Regions from separate parts of the Magnetospira sp. QH-2 genome, predicted to be linked through region 2. Evidence: predicted binding sites of a transcription regulator. Region 2 holds the regulator's gene; the other holds the start of a gene.

Region 1 (8,369 bases), 340 kb from region 2:
TGGCGGCGTTCTCGATGGGCACCACCTCGCAGAGCGGCCCCCGGGTCAGCACGAAGCCGCCCGTATGCTGGGTCAGGTGGCGCGGGAATCCGGTCAGTTCGGCGGCCAGGGCCAACCAGCGGCGAATGCCCGGGTCGCGCGGATCGAGCCCGGCCTCGCGCAGATGCCCGGCCTCGATATCTTCCAACGAGCGTCGCCAGCCCGCCCCCTGCATGGCGACGATCAGATCCTCGGAAAAACCCAGCACGCGGCCCACCTCGCGCAAGGCGCTCTTGCCGCGATAGGTGATCACGGCGGCGGTCAGCCCGGCCCGCTCGCGACCGTATTTTTCATAGATATATTGGATGACTTCTTCGCGGCGCTCATGCTCGAAGTCCACATCGATATCAGGAGGCTCGCCACGCTCGGCGGAGACGAAGCGCTCGAACAGCCCTTCGATGCGGTCCGGGTCCACCGCCGTGATGCCCAGGCAGTAGCAGACCGCCGAATTGGCCGCCGAGCCGCGCCCCTGACAAAGGATGCCGCGCCCTCGAGCGAACTGAACAATGTCATGAACTGTAAGGAAGTAAGGGGCAAAGCTCAATTGATGGATGAGGCTGAGCTCGTGCTTAATCTGATCCATCACTTTAAGGGGGACACCCCAGGGATAGCGGGTCTCCGCGCCCAGCATGGTTTGGTGCTCCAGTTCCTCCTGTGCCGTGCGGCCCGCGGGCACCGGGTCCTCGGGGTATTCGTAGCGCAATTCGTCCAGGGAGAAGGGGCAGGTCTCGGCAATCTCCAGCGTGTTCGCCAAGGCTTCCGGATAGGCCTGGAACAATCGTGCCATGACCTCGGCCCGCTTGGGGTGACGTTCGGCATGGGGGGAGAGCTGAAGACCCGCCTGATCCAGGGTCACATGGCGCCGGATCCCCGTCATCACATCCAGCAAGGGGCGCCGGTCCGGGTGGTGCATGAGCAGGTCATGGGTGGCGACCAGGGGGATGTCTGCCGTGCCCGCCCAAGTCGCGACCCTCTCCAAGCGGGCGTTATCCTCCCCATCAAATCTATTTGAAACAGCAAGATACAGAAAATTTCTAAACTTATTTTTCAGGCTGGATAGCCAGTCTGGGAAGGTCTCTTGTATCTCCTCTTGCGTTTTCTCTGGTGGCGGCAGGGCGATGACCACCTGATTCGTCCCCAGATCGCCCAGGTCCATCTGGGTTAGGTGGCATTCGCCTTTTCTGGCCCGCCTGCGCCCGGTGGTCAGCATCCGGCAGAGCCGCCCGTAGGCCGCCCGGTCGCGGGGGTAGACCAGCAGCGACGGCGCATCCATCAGATCCAGTCGCACACCGACGATCAGCCGGATGCCCGCCGCACGGGCTGCCACATGGGCCCGTACCACCCCGGCCAGGGAGTTGCGGTCGCTCAGCCCCATGGCCCGCCGCCCCAGCATGGCCGCCGTGTTGACCAGCTCCTCCGTATGGGATGCCCCACGCAGGAACGAATAGGCGCTGGTCACCTGTAGATCGATATAGCCGGGGGCATCGGGCATGGGAGTCTCCTTGGGATAAATGTACATTAAATGTTCTTTTTGAGTCCAGAAGGATGACAGGGGAGGGAGGTGAGAAGGTTCGCGGAAAGTATGTGTTACGCCTACGCAGTTCTGGGCAGGATTGGGGAGGATGAGAGGAGAGGTAGAGCGACTGTGGTCCTGACGGAGTGCTCTGAACCGCCCATGATCATGGCTAAGGTGGGAAATACCTTCTTTTCCGATTAAAGTTCTTGATAAATTCCTATTTAGAGCAAAGTATGAAGGGAACAAAAACAATTCATCGGAATAAAAAGGTGCCATTAGGCGCTTATATCCTCGACCCAATCACGAAAGGAGTTCCTCATGGGAAGTCTCGATAGCGCCATGCCAGATTCCGCCACCAAGGGCGCCAAGGGCTCCAAGGGGGCCTCTTCGTCGGACAATTCCCTGTTTTCCTTCGGCGAAAGCCAGCCCAGCGCCCCGGCGCCCTTGGCGAACCAGTCCCCGGACTTCGGCACGACACCCGATTTCGGCGGTGGCCTGTCATCTTATGGCTCGGACACCTCCCTGAGGGGCGGGTCGCTGTTCGATGAGGTCCCGACCCTTCATCCTGAGGCCCCAACCCTTCATCCTGAGCCCGTCGAAGGAGCCCCCGCGCCCTTACCAGCGCCGACCCTTGCCGATCCCCTGGCTCCGTCCTCTTTGGCGGCCCCGACCCTCGGCGCCGATCCCACCGACCGCCAGACCCGGGCCTTCAACAAGCGCCAGGAGGCGGCCAATCTCAAGGCGGCCCAGGCCGATTCCGATGCCGCCTGGAAGTTCCATCAGGATAAGAAAGCCGCCGAGCAAAAAGCCGCCAGCCAGCGGATCCAAGCCCGCCGCCAGGCCCAGGTCGCCGAACGCCAACAGGAGGCCCAGGCCCGCAAGACCCACCAGGCCCGCATGCAGGCCCAAAAGGCCCAGGCAAAGCAGGCCCAAGCAAAGCAGGCCCAGGCAACCCAGGCCCAACCCGGCTTCCTGGCCCGCAAGCTGGGCGTGACACCCGTGCGATCGGCGCCGCAACCGGCACCGCAACCCGCCATCCCGCGCAGGCCAGAGGAAACGCCCATCCACGTCGAACAGGCCCTGGCCAAGAGCCCGCCACCACTCCAATCCGATCCCGAGGATACCTGGGACGGCATGGCCCCGCCCAAGCCCGAGGAAATCCGGGCCATCCGCGCCAAGCCGGTGGCCGAGCGCACCCATGCGGATCAGCGCCGCCTCCATTGGGCCGAGGACTACTGGACCAACGAGGATATCCAGACCGAAACCACCGCGTTCTACAAGCTCAACAGCGAAGTCGGCGCGCCCACGGGCCATGCCACGGGCCATGCCCCCTTCGGCGCCGATGGCGCCCGCTCGGAAGACGCCAGGATCAACCGCCAGCGCGCCGATGATGTGATCAAGCGCCTCGGGCCCGACGGCCGATCCGGACCTTGTGCGCCTGGTCGAGGCGCACTATGGGCTGCGGGAACCGGCCCAAGGGGTCTCCATGGATGAGCATGGAAACTGGTATGATGCCCAGGGACGGCACATCGCCAACCCCAACCAGAACCCGAATCTGCACAGGATACAAGCCCATAAACTATCATCCAATCCAACCCAACCTGCTTCTCAATCAACACCGTTCCAACATCCAACCAATCAACCTGTTGATCCGGGGGATCTCTATGGACGTCTGGGATTCAATCCAGGTGGTCAGGGGCATTGGGGGATAGCTTTCGATGATCCGCAGTCTGCGTTTGAGGCGCACGGATTTGCCAATGATGCAAAGGCAGCCACCGCCAATGAGTATAAAACGCAAAATCTCCACAACAATGAAGTGGATGCGTTCCGGCATGGTTTGTGGAGCTACAAGATGGCGAAGCCGCTCGGTGCCGATAGGGCGAAGAGTATTTCAGATGCTCATGAAATCAGTAGCGAGAATCCAGATGATGAGCGATTGATGGATCTATACAATAATAAGGTGGGTAGGGATCTAGCCCGAATTATTCACGATCCGTGGCCGAAAAGGGTGGCGAACGTAGCTTAAATGGTTGAATTATCGTAGAGTTTATGGTGTCCAAGCCAAAACCACGACACCATTTTCACCTACGGTCGCCATGAAGGAATTTAGCCCATATCTGCCCGGTTTGTCACCCGTCGGCGGCAAGGAAATCCACGCCCGTTTCGACGGCGGCCGTTTGTCATCCGACGGCGGCGTTCTGGTTCTGCGCGAGATCGAACGTGACCTCGGTTTGGCCGATCTTTTGGCCTCGCATCTTCCCGACACCCGCGATCCGGGGAGTGTGATCCATGGTTTCGACGATATGATCCGGGCGCGGATGTTCGCCATTGCCTGCGGCTATGAGGATTGCGACGATCTGGACGCCCTGCGCGTCGATCCGGCCTTCAAGCTGGCCTGCGGGCGGCTGTCGGAGAGGGCCGGGACTTGATGAGCCAGCCGACCCTGTCGCGGTTGGAGAACGCGCCGACCTGGCGGCAACTGGCCCGCATGGATTTGTCGATGATCGATCTGTTTTGCGAAACTTCGCCCGCGTTCCCGAACACATCACGCTCGACATCGACGACACCGGCGATGCGGTTCACGGCGGCCAACAGTTGGCCTTGTTCAACAGCCATTACGATGATTACTGCTTCCAGCCGATCCATATCTATGACGCCGCCACCGGAAAGCCGATCCTGTCCCTGTTGCGGCCCGGCAAGCGGCCTTCGGGCGCGGAGCGCGCGACGGTCTTGCGCCATGTCGTTACCCGCATCCTGAACAACTGGCCCCGGGTTCATATCACCGTGCGCGGGGACGGCCATTACGGCACGCCCGAGGTCATGGACTGGCTGGAAAGCCGAGGCTGCGGTTATATCTTCGGCCTGTCCTCCAATGGGCGGCTCAAGGAAATCGGCCAACCCTGGGGCGAGGACGTGGCCGTGCGCCGGGCAACATCAGGCAAGGAAAAGATACGCCGGTTCTTTCAAACGGCCTACGCGGCCAAGAGCTGGAAGCGGGAACGAACCGTTATCGCCCGGGTCGAGGCCACCGCAAAAGGTTCCGACATCCGTTTCATCGTCACCAATCTGGCAGGCCGGGCCAAAACCCTCTATGAAAAGGTCTACTGCGCGCGGGGCAAAATGGAGAACATGATCAAGGAGCACAAACTCTACACCAAGTCCGACCGCACCTCGTGTCACCGCTGGGAGGCCAACCAGTTCCGACTGTTCCTCCATACCGGAGCCTATTGGCTGTTGCTTAAACTGCGAAACGCCGCGCCCCGGAAATCAATCTGGAAAAACGCCACCTTCGAGACGCTGCGACGGTCTTTCCTCAAAATCGCCGTACGCATCGAGGAACTCAAATCCCGCATAACCGTCGCCTTGCCGACGGCATATCCATACAAAACACCCCTGATCGCCATGGCCGGGAAAGTCGCCTCCCAGGGCCCGTGAAAACCGCGGCAGCGAGCCGCCCCTCAGTCCCCGATGATCAACCCCCAAACGCCTGAAAAATCAAAACCAAAATTAGGCCGTCAACCCGGCCGAGGACCCGTGGCCGTTGCGATGCCAGGGAGACTCATGAATAATTCGGGTTAGGTGCGGACCCGAAGAACCTTGCGAAACCTGATGAACAGGTTATTCGCGACGCAATCCGGCATGGAAAGTTTCAACTTCAACCGTTTAGGTTGACGACAAGACCCTCTTTGAAAATGAAGCCACGGTATTAGCAAGTTGAAAAATTGAGTGCTTTAGTCATGCGTTTTAGAACACGTTTCACCCTTGTCTTGGTTTTGACGGGGTTAGCTCTAATCGGAGGGGGGGGGTGGAGCTTTACTCCCTGGGCCTCGCACATCCTTTCAGTGGATGGAACTAGGCTCAGGACTCATAACCAGAAGATGACGGTTGCGGCGATGCAGATTGCGCTCATGAAGGTATGGGCGCAACGGTCGTAGCGGGTGGCGATACGCCGCCAGTCCTTGAGCCGACCGAACATGCGCTCGATCAAGTTTCGCTGCTTGTAGAGGGCTTTATCGTAAAGGATTTCCTCTTTGCGGTTCGAGCGACCTGGAATGCAGGGCTCGATGCCGAGATCAAGCAGGGCCTGGCGGAAACGGTCGCTGTCGTATCCCCTGTCGGCGATCAGGTCGTCGGCATCAGGGAATGCAGGGAGCATGGTGTCGGCGCCGCGATAGTCGCTGACTTGTCCTTCGGTCAGCAGCAGGATCAGGGGCTTTCCATCGGCATCGCAGGCGGCATGCAGTTTCGAATTCAGGCCGCCCTTGGTGCGCCCGATACGGCGGGGAACAGCCCCTTTTTGAGCAGGCTCGCCGCCGTCCTGTGGGCCTTGAGATGGGTGGCGTCGATCATCACCGTATGGGTGGCCGTGCTTTCGGCGGCCAGGGTGGCGAAGATCCGGTCGAACACTCCGGCCTCGCTCCAACGGACGAAGCGGTTGTACAGGGTCTTGTGCGGTCCATAGGCGACGGGCGCGTCACGCCACATCAAGCCGTGGCGAAGAACATGGATGATGCCGCTGATCACCCGCCGGTCATCGACGCGCGGGACGCCTCTTGTTTTGTTCGGCAGCAACGGTTGAAGGCGTTCGAATTGTTTGTCGGACAACCAGAAATGATGGCTCTGCATCGGCTTTCCCCTCCCTAAAATTCCAGGGAAGGGAATCATGTCCACCGACTATTGGGAATCCCTTTTATGGGTCCTGAGCCTAGTTGAGCGCATGCCCATCCACGTCGAACAGGCCCTGGCCAAGGGCCCGCCACCGCTCCAATTCGATCCCGAGGATACCTGGGATGGCATGGCGCCGCCCAAGCCGGAGGAAATCCGGGCCATCCGCGCCAAACCAGTGGCCGAGCGCACCCATGCGGATCAGCGCCGCCTCCATTGGGCCGGGGATTACGGGACCAACGAGGATATCTATCTCGCCACCAGCAGGCCTTCCTCGAGGCTCACCACCCGGTCCATGCGGGCCGCCAGGTCCGGGTTGTGGGTGGCGATGAGGGCGGCGAGACCGGCGCCCTTGCAAAGCTTGAGGAGAAGGTCGAACACATGGCCTGCCGTGTGCGGGTCCAGGTTGCCGGTGGGCTCGTCGGCGAGCAACAGGCGCGGGGCGTTGGCCAGGGCGCGAGCGATGGCGACCCGTTGCTGCTCGCCGCCCGACAGACGGGCCGGGCGATGGGTGGAACGGTCTTCCAGGCCCATCATGCTCAGAAGCTGGTGGGCCCGCTCTTCGGCCTCGGGGCGGTTCAGCCCGGCGATTCGTTGTGGGATGACCACGTTTTCCAAGGCGGAGAATTCCGGTAGCAGGTAGTGGTACTGATAGACAAAGCCCAGGTCCGAGCGGCGCAGGCGGGTGCGCTCCAGGTCGTTCAGGCCGGCGCAGTCGGTACCGTCGATGCGCACCTGGCCGCCATCGGCCTTTTCCAGCAGCCCGGCAATATGCAGCAGCGTGGATTTGCCCGCCCCGGACGGCCCCACCAGGGCAACGATCTCGCCTTCGCGGATCTCCAGATCGGCGCCGCGCAGCACCTTGAGGGTGCGTTCGCCTTGTTCAAAGGTGCGCTGGACCTGTTGAAGCTGTAGGATCGGCTGGCCATCATTCATAGCGCAGGGCCTCCACCGGATCGAGCCGCGCCGCCCGCCAGGCCGGATAGAGGGTGGCCAAAAAAGACAGTCCCAGACCCATCAGCACCACGGTGACCACCTCCCAGGTATCCACCTTGGCCGGCAGTTTGGAGAGAAAGTAAATCTCGGCGTTGAACAGGTCCGACCCGGTGATGGACTCGATGCCCCGGCGGATGCCTTCGATGTTCCAGCAAAACAGCATGCCGAGCCAGTAGCCGACAAAGGTGCCGATGGTGCCAACGCTGGCCCCGGAGATGAAAAAGATCTTCAGGATCGAGGCGCGGCTGGCGCCCATGGTGCGCAGGATGGCGATGTCGCTGCCCTTGTCTTTGACCAGCATGATCATGGACGACACGATGTTGAAGGCGGCGACGATGATGATCAGCGTCAAGATCAGGAACATCACGTTGCGTTCCACCTGCAAGGCGCTGAAGAAGCTGTGATTGGTCTGCTGCCAGTCATAGACCCGGCCCTGGCCGACGGTGACCGCCGCCACCTCGGCCCGGGGGCGCTTGATCTCGTAGGGGTCCTCGATCATCAATTCCAGATGCGAGACCCGATCGGGCAGCTTGAAGTACTTCTGCGCGGCTGCCAGGGGCATGAAGATGAAGCTGGAATCATATTCATACATGCCCACTTCGAAAGTCCCGGCGATCCGATAAGCGCGCATGCGCGGCACGGTGCCGAAAGCCGTGACATTGCCCTTGGGCGAGATCAAGGTAATCTTATCGCCGGTGGTCAGGCCCATCTTGCCGGCCAGCCGTGCCCCGACGATCACCGCGTCGCCATCTTCAAAGGCCTCCACACTCCCGGTCCGCAGATTGTCGATAATCATCGGCCGTTTCTTCAGGTCTTCGGGCCGCATGCCGCGCACCATGGCACCATTGGCGATACCCCGCCCAGTGGCCATGACTTGTCCCTCGATCACCGGCGCGACCAAGGTGACGCCTTTGATGCCGGACACAGCACGGGTCAAGTCGTCGAAATTGGCCACGCCTTGTGGTCCCGCTTGCACGGTCAGGTGGCCGTTTAAGCCGAGAATGCGCGACAGCAGTTCCTCGCGGAAGCCATTCATCACCGACATGACGATGATCAGCGTCGCCACACCCAGGGCGATGCCGAGCAGCGAGAACCAGGCGATGACCGAGATGAATCCCTCCTGCCGCCGGGCGCGCAGGTAGCGCAGGGCGAG
Region 2 (8,369 bases):
TGCCGAGGCCTTATTCCGGTGCCAGTTCCCGGTTCTTGCTGACTCGTTTGTGCAGGGGGATGAACTCGCGCTGCACTTCGCCGATGAACAGCTGACGCGGCCGACCGATCTTCTGGGTCGGATCCTCGATCATCTCGTTCCACTGTGCCACCCAGCCTACGGTCCGGGCCAGGGCGAATAGCACCGTGTACATGGATACCGGGATGTTCATCGCCTTGAAGATGATGCCAGAGTAGAAATCCACATTGGGGAACAGCTTCTTCTCGACGAAGTAGGGGTCTTCCAACGCGATGCGCTCCAGTTCCATGGCCAAGTCGAGCAGCGGCTCGTTGGCGATGCCCAGTTCGTCGAGCACCTCGTGGCAGGTCTTCTGCATGACGGTCGCCCGCGGATCGTAGTTCTTGTAGACCCGGTGCCCGAAGCCCATGAGGCGGAACGGATCGTCCTTGTCCTTGGCCTTGGCCAGATACTCGGGGATATTGTCCTTGTGACCGATCTCGTTGAGCATCTTCAGCACGGCTTCGTTGGCGCCGCCATGGGCCGGACCCCAAAGGGAGGCAATGCCCGAAGCAATACAGGCGAACGGATTGGCTCCCGAAGAACCCGCCAGTCGCACGGTGGAGGTAGAGGCATTCTGTTCGTGATCGGCATGCAAGATCAGGATGCGATCCATGGCCCGGGCCAGGACCGGGTTGACCATGTACTCTTCACAGGGAACCGCATACATCATTTGCAGGAAGTTCTCGGCATAGGACAGATTGTTCTTCGGATAGATGAACGGCTGTCCGATGGAGTACTTATAGGCCCATGCCGCGATGGTCGGTACCTTGGCGATCATGCGGTAGGAGGCGATCAGTCGGTGCCTTGGGTCGGTGATATCGGTGCTGTCGTGATAGAACGACGACAGGGCGCCGATGACGCCGACCATGACGGCCATGGGATGACTGTCACGACGGAAACCGGTGTAGAAGTCGTGCAATTGTTCATGGACCATCGAGTGATGGGTGATGTCGGATTCGAATTTGGCTTTCTGTGGCGGAGTCGGCAGATCCCCGTAAAGCAGCAAATAAGAGACTTCCATGAAGTCGGAATGCTCGGCCAGATCAGCGATATCGTATCCGCGATGGCGCAAAACGCCTTTTTCACCATCGATATAGGTGATGCTGGATTCACAGCTGCCGGTCGATGTGAAGCCGGGGTCGTAGGTGAACATGCCGGTTTCGGCATAGAGACGGCGGATGTCGATCACGTCCGGGCCGGTGCTGCCCTCAATTACTGGAAATTCCCATGTTTTGCCGGTCCTGTTGTCCGTCATGCTGACGGTATTTTTCTGATCGCTCATGATTTATTTCTCCTCAAGCAGTCGGCCGCCACCTTGGTTTGATTGATCGGTGTTCGCGCGGCTGTCGATGGATATTTTCGGTCTCCAATCCCTTTTTGGACCCGGATGGTCCTATTGCCCTTTTTGGGCGTCTTGCAAGCGTGCCAGGACTTCCTCCTGGCCTAGAATTTCCATGACTTCGAAAATGGGCGGCGATACGTTGGTGCCGGTCAGAGCGGCCCGCAGGGGCTGCGCCACTTTACCCAATTTCAGATCCAATTCTTCGGCGGTCTCGCGCGTCAGGTTCTCCAACGCGTCGCGGGTCCAATGGGTATTGCTCAGCCGCACACTCAGCAGCCGCAGAGTTTCCAGGGCCTCGGCGTTCAGCAACTTTGCGGCCTTGTCTGTCATCACCAAGGGCCGGGGGCGCACATAGAATAACGCAGCCTCGGCCAACTCCACTAGCGTTTTGGCGCGCTCCTTGAGCGACGGCATGCCTTGTTGCAGGCGCAGACGTCCGGCTTCATCCAAATTGACTCCCAATTCGGTTTCGAGCCTGGGAGCGATGTGGTCGACCAGGGCCGCATCATCTGTATGCCGGATGTAGTGACCGTTCAGAGTGGTCAGCTTTTCCATATCGAAGCGGGCGGCGGCCCGACCGACATTTTCCAGATTAAACCACTCAATGGCTTGTTCGGTGCTGAAGATCTCGTCGTCCCCATGGCTCCAGCCCAGCCGCAGCAGGTAGTTGCGCATGGCTTCGGGCAGGAAGCCCATGTCCCGATAGACCTCGGCGCCCAGAGCCCCATGGCGCTTGGATAGCTTCTTGCCGTCGTCGCCATGGATCAACGACTGATGGGCAAATGTCGGCGGCGTCCAGTCCAGCGCTTGATAAAGCTGCATCTGTCGGAACGTATTGGTCAAATGGTCGTCGCCACGGATCACATGGGTCACTCCCATGTCGTGATCATCAACCACCACCGCCAGCATATAGGTGGGTGTCCCATCGGCGCGCAACAGAATCATGTCGTCCATTTGGGCATTGGCGGTGCGGACTTCACCTTGAATCTCATCCTGGACGACGGTTTCGCCATCACGGGGAGCCTTGAGCCGCACCACCGGGGGCACGCCCTCGGGGGCCGTGGCCGGATCGGCATCCCGCCATTTGGGATCGAAATAGCCTGATCGACCTTCGGCGCGGGCGGCTTCGCGCATGGCTGTCAGTTCGTCCGGAGTCCAATAGCAGTGATAGGCCTTGCCTTCGGCCAGCAGCTGTTTGGCCACTTCCACATGCCGATCAACTCGGGAAAACTGGGAAAGGGGATCGCCATCCCAATCCAGACCCAGCCACTTCAGGCCCTCATAGATGGCCTCGACGGCCTCGGGCTTGGAGCGCTGACGATCCGTGTCTTCGATTCGCAGCAGGAATTGGCCCCCATGGTGGCGGGCAAAAAGCCAGTTAAAGAGGGCGGTCCGAGCGCCTCCAATATGGAGAAAGCCGGTGGGCGAAGGGGCAAATCGAGTAACGACCGTCATGGGCAATTCTGTTAGATTCCTTTGTGTGATGGAGGTGTTTACCACAATCTTCGCACGCGCAGCAAAGATTTACGGGCGTCGTTGTGTAACTGTTTGAGGACAAATGGAGAATTAAAAGGTGCTGCGAGCCACCGCCTTGGCAGAGGGATTCCATGGGGAACGGGAGCGTTGGCCTTTGTGGCTGCCCGTGGCCATGGCCATCGGGGTGGCGGTCTATTTTACCTTGAGTTTTGAGCCCGTCTGGTGGCTCGGCACGGCGTTGTTCATGGCGGCCTCCGCGGGGGCGTGGATGCTTTGGCACCATGGCATCGGGCGAATGCTGGCCGTTTTGGCCGTGGCCTTGGCCTTGGGGTTCGCCGTTTCTCAGCTGCGCACCGCCTTGGTGGCCGATACGGTGCTTGAAAAACGTCATGGACCGGCAACGGTGTCTGGGCGAATTGTGCAGGTGGAGGCGCTGCCGAAGCAAAAACGCATCACCTTGGAGCGTCTGAGGGTCAGTCGGTTGGGGGCGGAACAGACTCCCCAGCGGGCGCGCATCCGATTGCGAGGAGAGCAGCCGGACTTGACGCCCGGGGACTGGATTCAGGTGCCCGCCATGCTCCTGTCTCCGCCGCCGCCATCGTTGCCGGGCGGCTTCGATTTTCAGTTCAAAGCTTATTTCGAAGGTCTGGGGGCCGTGGGCTATGGCTTGGGGCGAGCGGAGATCACCGCCCGTGGGGTCACCTCCGGGTTCGCTGCCTATGGCATTGCCCTATCAAGCCTGCGCCACGCTTTGGGAGAGCGGATCCGAGCCGCCATCGATGACCCCACCGCCGGAGGGGTAGCCGCCGCCCTGATGACCGGGGATCGGGCAGCAATCCCGGAAAAGGCCATGCAGGCCATGCGGGACGCGGGTCTGGCCCATTTGCTGGCCATTTCAGGGTTGCATGTGGGGCTGGTGGCCGGATTGGCGTTTTTTTCATTGCGTGCCTTGCTGGCCTTGATTCCGGCGGTGGCGTTGCGGTACCCGGTGAAGAAATGGGCCGCCCTGGCGGCGATCCTTGTGGCCTTTGGCTATGCGCAGATGACCGGGGCAACGGTGCCGACCCAACGGGCCTTTTTGATGGTCGGGCTGGTGCTGATGGGGGTTCTGCTGGATCGCCAGGGACTCTCCATGCGCGGATTGGCCTGGGCGGCGGCGGTGGTTCTCCTGATCCAGCCGGAATCCCTCTTGGGTCCCAGTTTTCAAATGTCTTTCGCCGCCGCCATGGCCTTGGTGGCGGTCTATGAAATCATGGGAAAGCGGCTGGCCGCCGGGCGCCGGACAGGAGCTTGGTGGTGGCGCGGGCCAGGGCTCTATTTGGCAGCGGTGGCGCTGACCACCATAGTTGCCGGATTGGCGACCGCGCCCTTTGCCATCCATCATTTTCATCGTATGGCCACTTTCGGGTTGTTGGCTAACCTGCTGGCCGTGCCGCTTACCGCGCTATGGATCATGCCTTGGGCCTTGATGGCCTATGTGCTGGCACCTTTGGGGCTGGAGTCCTTGGCTCTGGTGCCCATGGGGTGGGGGATTGAGGGCGTGGTGGCCGTTGCCCATTGGGTGGCGGGCATGGAGGGCTCGGTGGTGCTGTTTCCCGGCCTGCCGGGCTGGGGCGTGGCCGTCGTGGCCCTGGGGGGCACCTGGATGTGCCTGTGGCGGCGGCGATGGCGCTACTTGGGTGCCTTGGGATTGGTGGCGGGGGGCGTGGCTCTGTCCCATATGCCGCCACCGGATATTTTGGTGGATGGACAGGGCAAGCAGATGGCCGTGCGTTTGCCCGACGGCCAACTGGCTTTTTCCAGCCTGCGCGGAGGTAATTTCCTCAGGCAATCCTGGATGGACCGGGAAGCGGTGCCCGAGGCCATATCCTGGAAAGGCTTCGCGCCGCGCCAACCGGCTGTTTTTTCGTGTGATTCTTTTGGCTGTATTCTGCGTAACGACCCCCACATGGTCGCCTTGGTACGCGAAGCCGAAGCGCTGGACGATGATTGCCGGACGGCGAACGTGGTGGTCAGCTCTGTGCCGGTGCGTGGGCGCTGTCCTTCCGCCCGGGTGGTGATCGACCGATTCGATCTGTGGCGCGGCGGCAGTCATGCCCTGTGGCTGAACCCGGATGGATCGGTACGGGTGGACAGCGTCAACGGGCGCCGGGGCGATCGTCCCTGGGTCCTGCGCCCCGACAAGCCGCGGCCCGGCGAAAACGGAAAATCTCCCGGTACCGAAGGCTAAATACTTTAGCAGGCTGCTGAAGAAGTCCGATTTCGAGCCTGTGGCGACACATGCTTCGACAAGCTCAGCATGAGGGATTTTGAACTTTCAACATGTTAGCCTCACCCTGAGCTTGTCGAAGGGCGAGGCGGGCCGTTGGACAATACTTTTTCAGATGGCGGTAATCGAGCAGTCAGGGATTGCCTAGATCACGTCGTGTTTGATCGGATTCGATCAAACACGAAAAACGTGATCGATTCCAATAAGGTCGCGCGTGTCTAGCGGGTCCGATTGGACCCGACACGCGCTAGACAGTCAGCTGGTCTCCACACTCGGTCTTGATCAAGTATCCGGGTCAATTCCTGGACATGGAACAGAGGAGACCAGCCATGGAGTATTTTGTTGGAATGGACGTATCGATGGCAAGCATTTCGATCTGTGAGATTGATGCAAAGGGAACCGTCATTCGCGAAGGCAAGGTGTCAAGCACACCCGAGGCGGTCGCCACTTGGCTCGAGGAAAGCGGGCGTGGCTTTGCGCGAATTGGGTTGGAAGCTGGCCCTCTGGCGCCTTGGCTGTACGCAGGACTGTCCAGTCGGGGCCTCCCTGTGATTTGTATCGAGACCCGGCAAATGAAGGCCTTTGCCAGCGCCAGCCCAGTCAAGACGGACCGTCGCGACGCCCGCTTGATCAGCCAGGCGATGCGGACCGGTTTGTACCGCGCGACCCACGTCAAGACCGCGCGCAGTCAGGAGCTCCGGATGGTGCTGACCCATCGGGAGACCCTGGTTCATCAGGTCCGTCAGTTGTCCAATACGGTACGAGGAACATTGAAAGCTTTCGGCCTCAAGGTCGGTATGGCGCGCGGACGCCTTTTCGCGGCGCGGGTTCGGGAATTGACGGCTGATAACCCGCACCTCAGCGCAGCCGCCGAGCCGCTCTTGCTTGCGCGCCAAGCCTTGCTCGAACAACTCGACAAGCTCGACCGGCAGGTTCATGCCGCTGCGCGCGATGATAGCGTTTGCCGACGCCTGATGACCGTTCCCGGCGTCGGCCCGGTTACCGCCCTCGCTTTCAGGACAGGACTCGACGTGCCGGAACGGTTTCAAAAGTCGGTCATGGTCGGCGCCCACTTCGGGCTTGTCCCACGCAGATACGCCTCGGGAGAGCAGGACCGAAGCGGCCCCATCAGCAAGTGCGGAGATGCCATGGTTCGTTGGCTTTTGTTCGAGGCCGCCAATGCACTTCTCACTCGAACCCGCCGTTGGTCCTGGCTCAAACACTGGGGGCTCGCGGTCGCCAAAAGGCGCGGGATGAAACGCGCCAAGGTAGCCGTTGCCCGGCGTCTCGCCGTAATCATGCATCGCATGTGGATCGACGGCACGGACTTCCAGTACCGCAAGGAGGAGACCGCCATCTAAACACAACGAAAACCGAGATCGCCTGAAGGGCGGCCAGGACGCGTGGCGACGCGCGGGGCTCGGATGACAGCGCGCAGGCTGCAGTGGCGTAAGACCACGCTTTTCAGATTGCTGCACCCGATCCCCCTTGATCCCCATCATGCGGCGACGACGTCGACCGCGGACAGAAGCAAAGGGCGCCACATACCCCAGGTTCAAACCGACGGCTTGGAAATCAGCTTGACTCAAATGACTCGATTACAGAAGCAGCCTGTTAGATCACGTCGCGCCTGTCCAAGGGGTCCAATTGGACCCGGCACGCACTCGTTTGATGGAAACGAGGGTCCTATCATTGATTGGCGTGGGCACCGAAAGGAACATCGATTCCAAAATCCACACAAGGATCAATACTGGCGCAGCAGACCGACAAGGCGCCCCTGAATCTGCACTTGATCCGGGCCATAGATGCGGGTTTCGTAGCGGGCATTGGCCGGTTCCAGAGCCACGGAGTGCCCCTTCTTGCGCAGCCGTTTTAACGTGACTTCCTGATTTTCCACCAAGGCCACAACGATCTCGCCCGTATCGGCGGCGCTGCATTGCTGAATGATCACCGTGTCGCCATCGAGAATGCCTGCCTCGATCATGGAATCCCCATCCACTTCAAGGGTATAGTGATCGCCGCGTCCCTGAGCCAGCAGCCCGGCGGGAACTTCCACCGCGCTGCCCGGGTCGCGCAGGGCTTCGATTGGGGTGCCCGCGGCAATGCGCCCATAAAGCGGCAAGCGGACCGTGTCGTCGGAAGGCCGCGCCGGTTCGGAGCCGAGAATGCGGAAATCGGCCTGAATGACGTTGGGGGCAAAGGCATCGCGGGTTTTTGCCGGGGCCGGGGGCAGGGCATCGTCGATGTTTTCCGGCAGCTTGACCACTTCGAGCGCCCGAGCCCGATGGGGCAGGCGGCGGATAAAGCCGCGTTCCTCCAGGCCGGTGATCAGCCGGTGAATGCCTGATTTGGAGGCCAGTCCCAAGGCGTCCTTCATCTCGTCATAGGAGGGCGAGACTCCGGATTCCCGTAGGCGGGCATCGATGAAGGTCAGGAGTTCATACTGTTTCTTGGTCAACATCCGTGCGGTTTCCCGTTCAATGGGTCCCATCCCGGCAAGGGGCAGGGAACAAAAGCCAAACTCAATACTCGTTCTACTTTAGTTCCATCTCAAGGTCAAGGGATCTCTGTTCCTTCTTCGTCCAAACGGGTATTCTGGAGACCCAAACCAATGGAGCCTTCATGCGACCATTTTTGGCCTGGATCCTATTGATATCGCCTTTGCTGTTGCTGGGAGCCTGTGCCGAGGAGCTGGCCCCCGGTGTGATGGAAACCCGCCATTGCACGACGGTGCTGAATTTCCTCAATCGGAATTTGGGTGAAACCACCGCCGATGAGCCCCGGGTCTGGGAGGGCGAAGGCAGCCTCAACATCACGATTCCCTATCGTGTGGCCGTGACATCGCAACGGCAGGCCCAGCCGACCATGCAGCGCGATACCATCTTGTGCCGATACGCCTTGGAGCCTCAGCGGGAAAACATGGTGGTGGATCTGGTCGCGGTGCGGCAGCGGGGGGTCAACCTGACCACCGAACAGATGCGGGTGGTCAACATTGCCATGCGGGTATTCCGCTAGCGCATGTCGGGTCCAATCGGACCCGCTAGACACGCGCGACCTTATTGGAATCGATCACGTCATGTTTGATCGAATCCGATCAAACATGACGTGATCTAGAACCGAATGATATCAACCTTGTCACCGGCCTTGGCGGGCGGGGCGAAGGGGGTGCGCACCACCAGACAGTCGGCGCGGGCGAAGAGAGCCAGCATGGCGCTGTCTTGT

What was found. Region 2 encodes LexA, which represses DNA repair genes until DNA is damaged. Its sites were predicted from a motif close to ATGTTCTANTTTGGTTC; they were not measured.
Region 1: the regulator LexA is predicted to act here: its motif matches at 1,562-1,578, upstream of MGMAQ_RS11560 (error-prone DNA polymerase).

Annotation. Positions count from the first base shown of each region.
Region 1 is NZ_FO538765.1:2,441,734-2,450,102, reverse strand. Features, by position in the region: gene MGMAQ_RS11560 (error-prone DNA polymerase) at 1-1,531, opposite strand, end outside; gene MGMAQ_RS11555 (hypothetical protein) at 1,874-3,049, shown strand; gene MGMAQ_RS20735 (hypothetical protein) at 3,042-3,581, shown strand; partial or broken gene MGMAQ_RS11545 (IS1380 family transposase) at 3,652-4,990, shown strand; one part of gene MGMAQ_RS20425 (IS5 family transposase) at 5,421-5,858, opposite strand; one part of gene MGMAQ_RS20425 (IS5 family transposase) at 5,861-6,181, opposite strand; gene MGMAQ_RS21090 (hypothetical protein) at 6,261-6,437, opposite strand; gene MGMAQ_RS11525 (ABC transporter ATP-binding protein) at 6,470-7,156, opposite strand; gene MGMAQ_RS11520 (lipoprotein-releasing ABC transporter permease subunit) at 7,149-8,369, opposite strand, start outside.
Region 2 is NZ_FO538765.1:2,102,669-2,111,037, reverse strand. Features, by position in the region: gene gltA (citrate synthase) at 11-1,342, opposite strand; gene gltX (glutamate--tRNA ligase) at 1,454-2,857, opposite strand; gene MGMAQ_RS09970 (ComEC/Rec2 family competence protein) at 2,976-5,108, shown strand; gene MGMAQ_RS09965 (IS110 family transposase) at 5,477-6,508, shown strand; gene lexA (transcriptional repressor LexA) at 6,892-7,608, opposite strand; gene MGMAQ_RS09955 (hypothetical protein) at 7,770-8,162, shown strand; gene glp (gephyrin-like molybdotransferase Glp) at 8,258-8,369, opposite strand, start outside.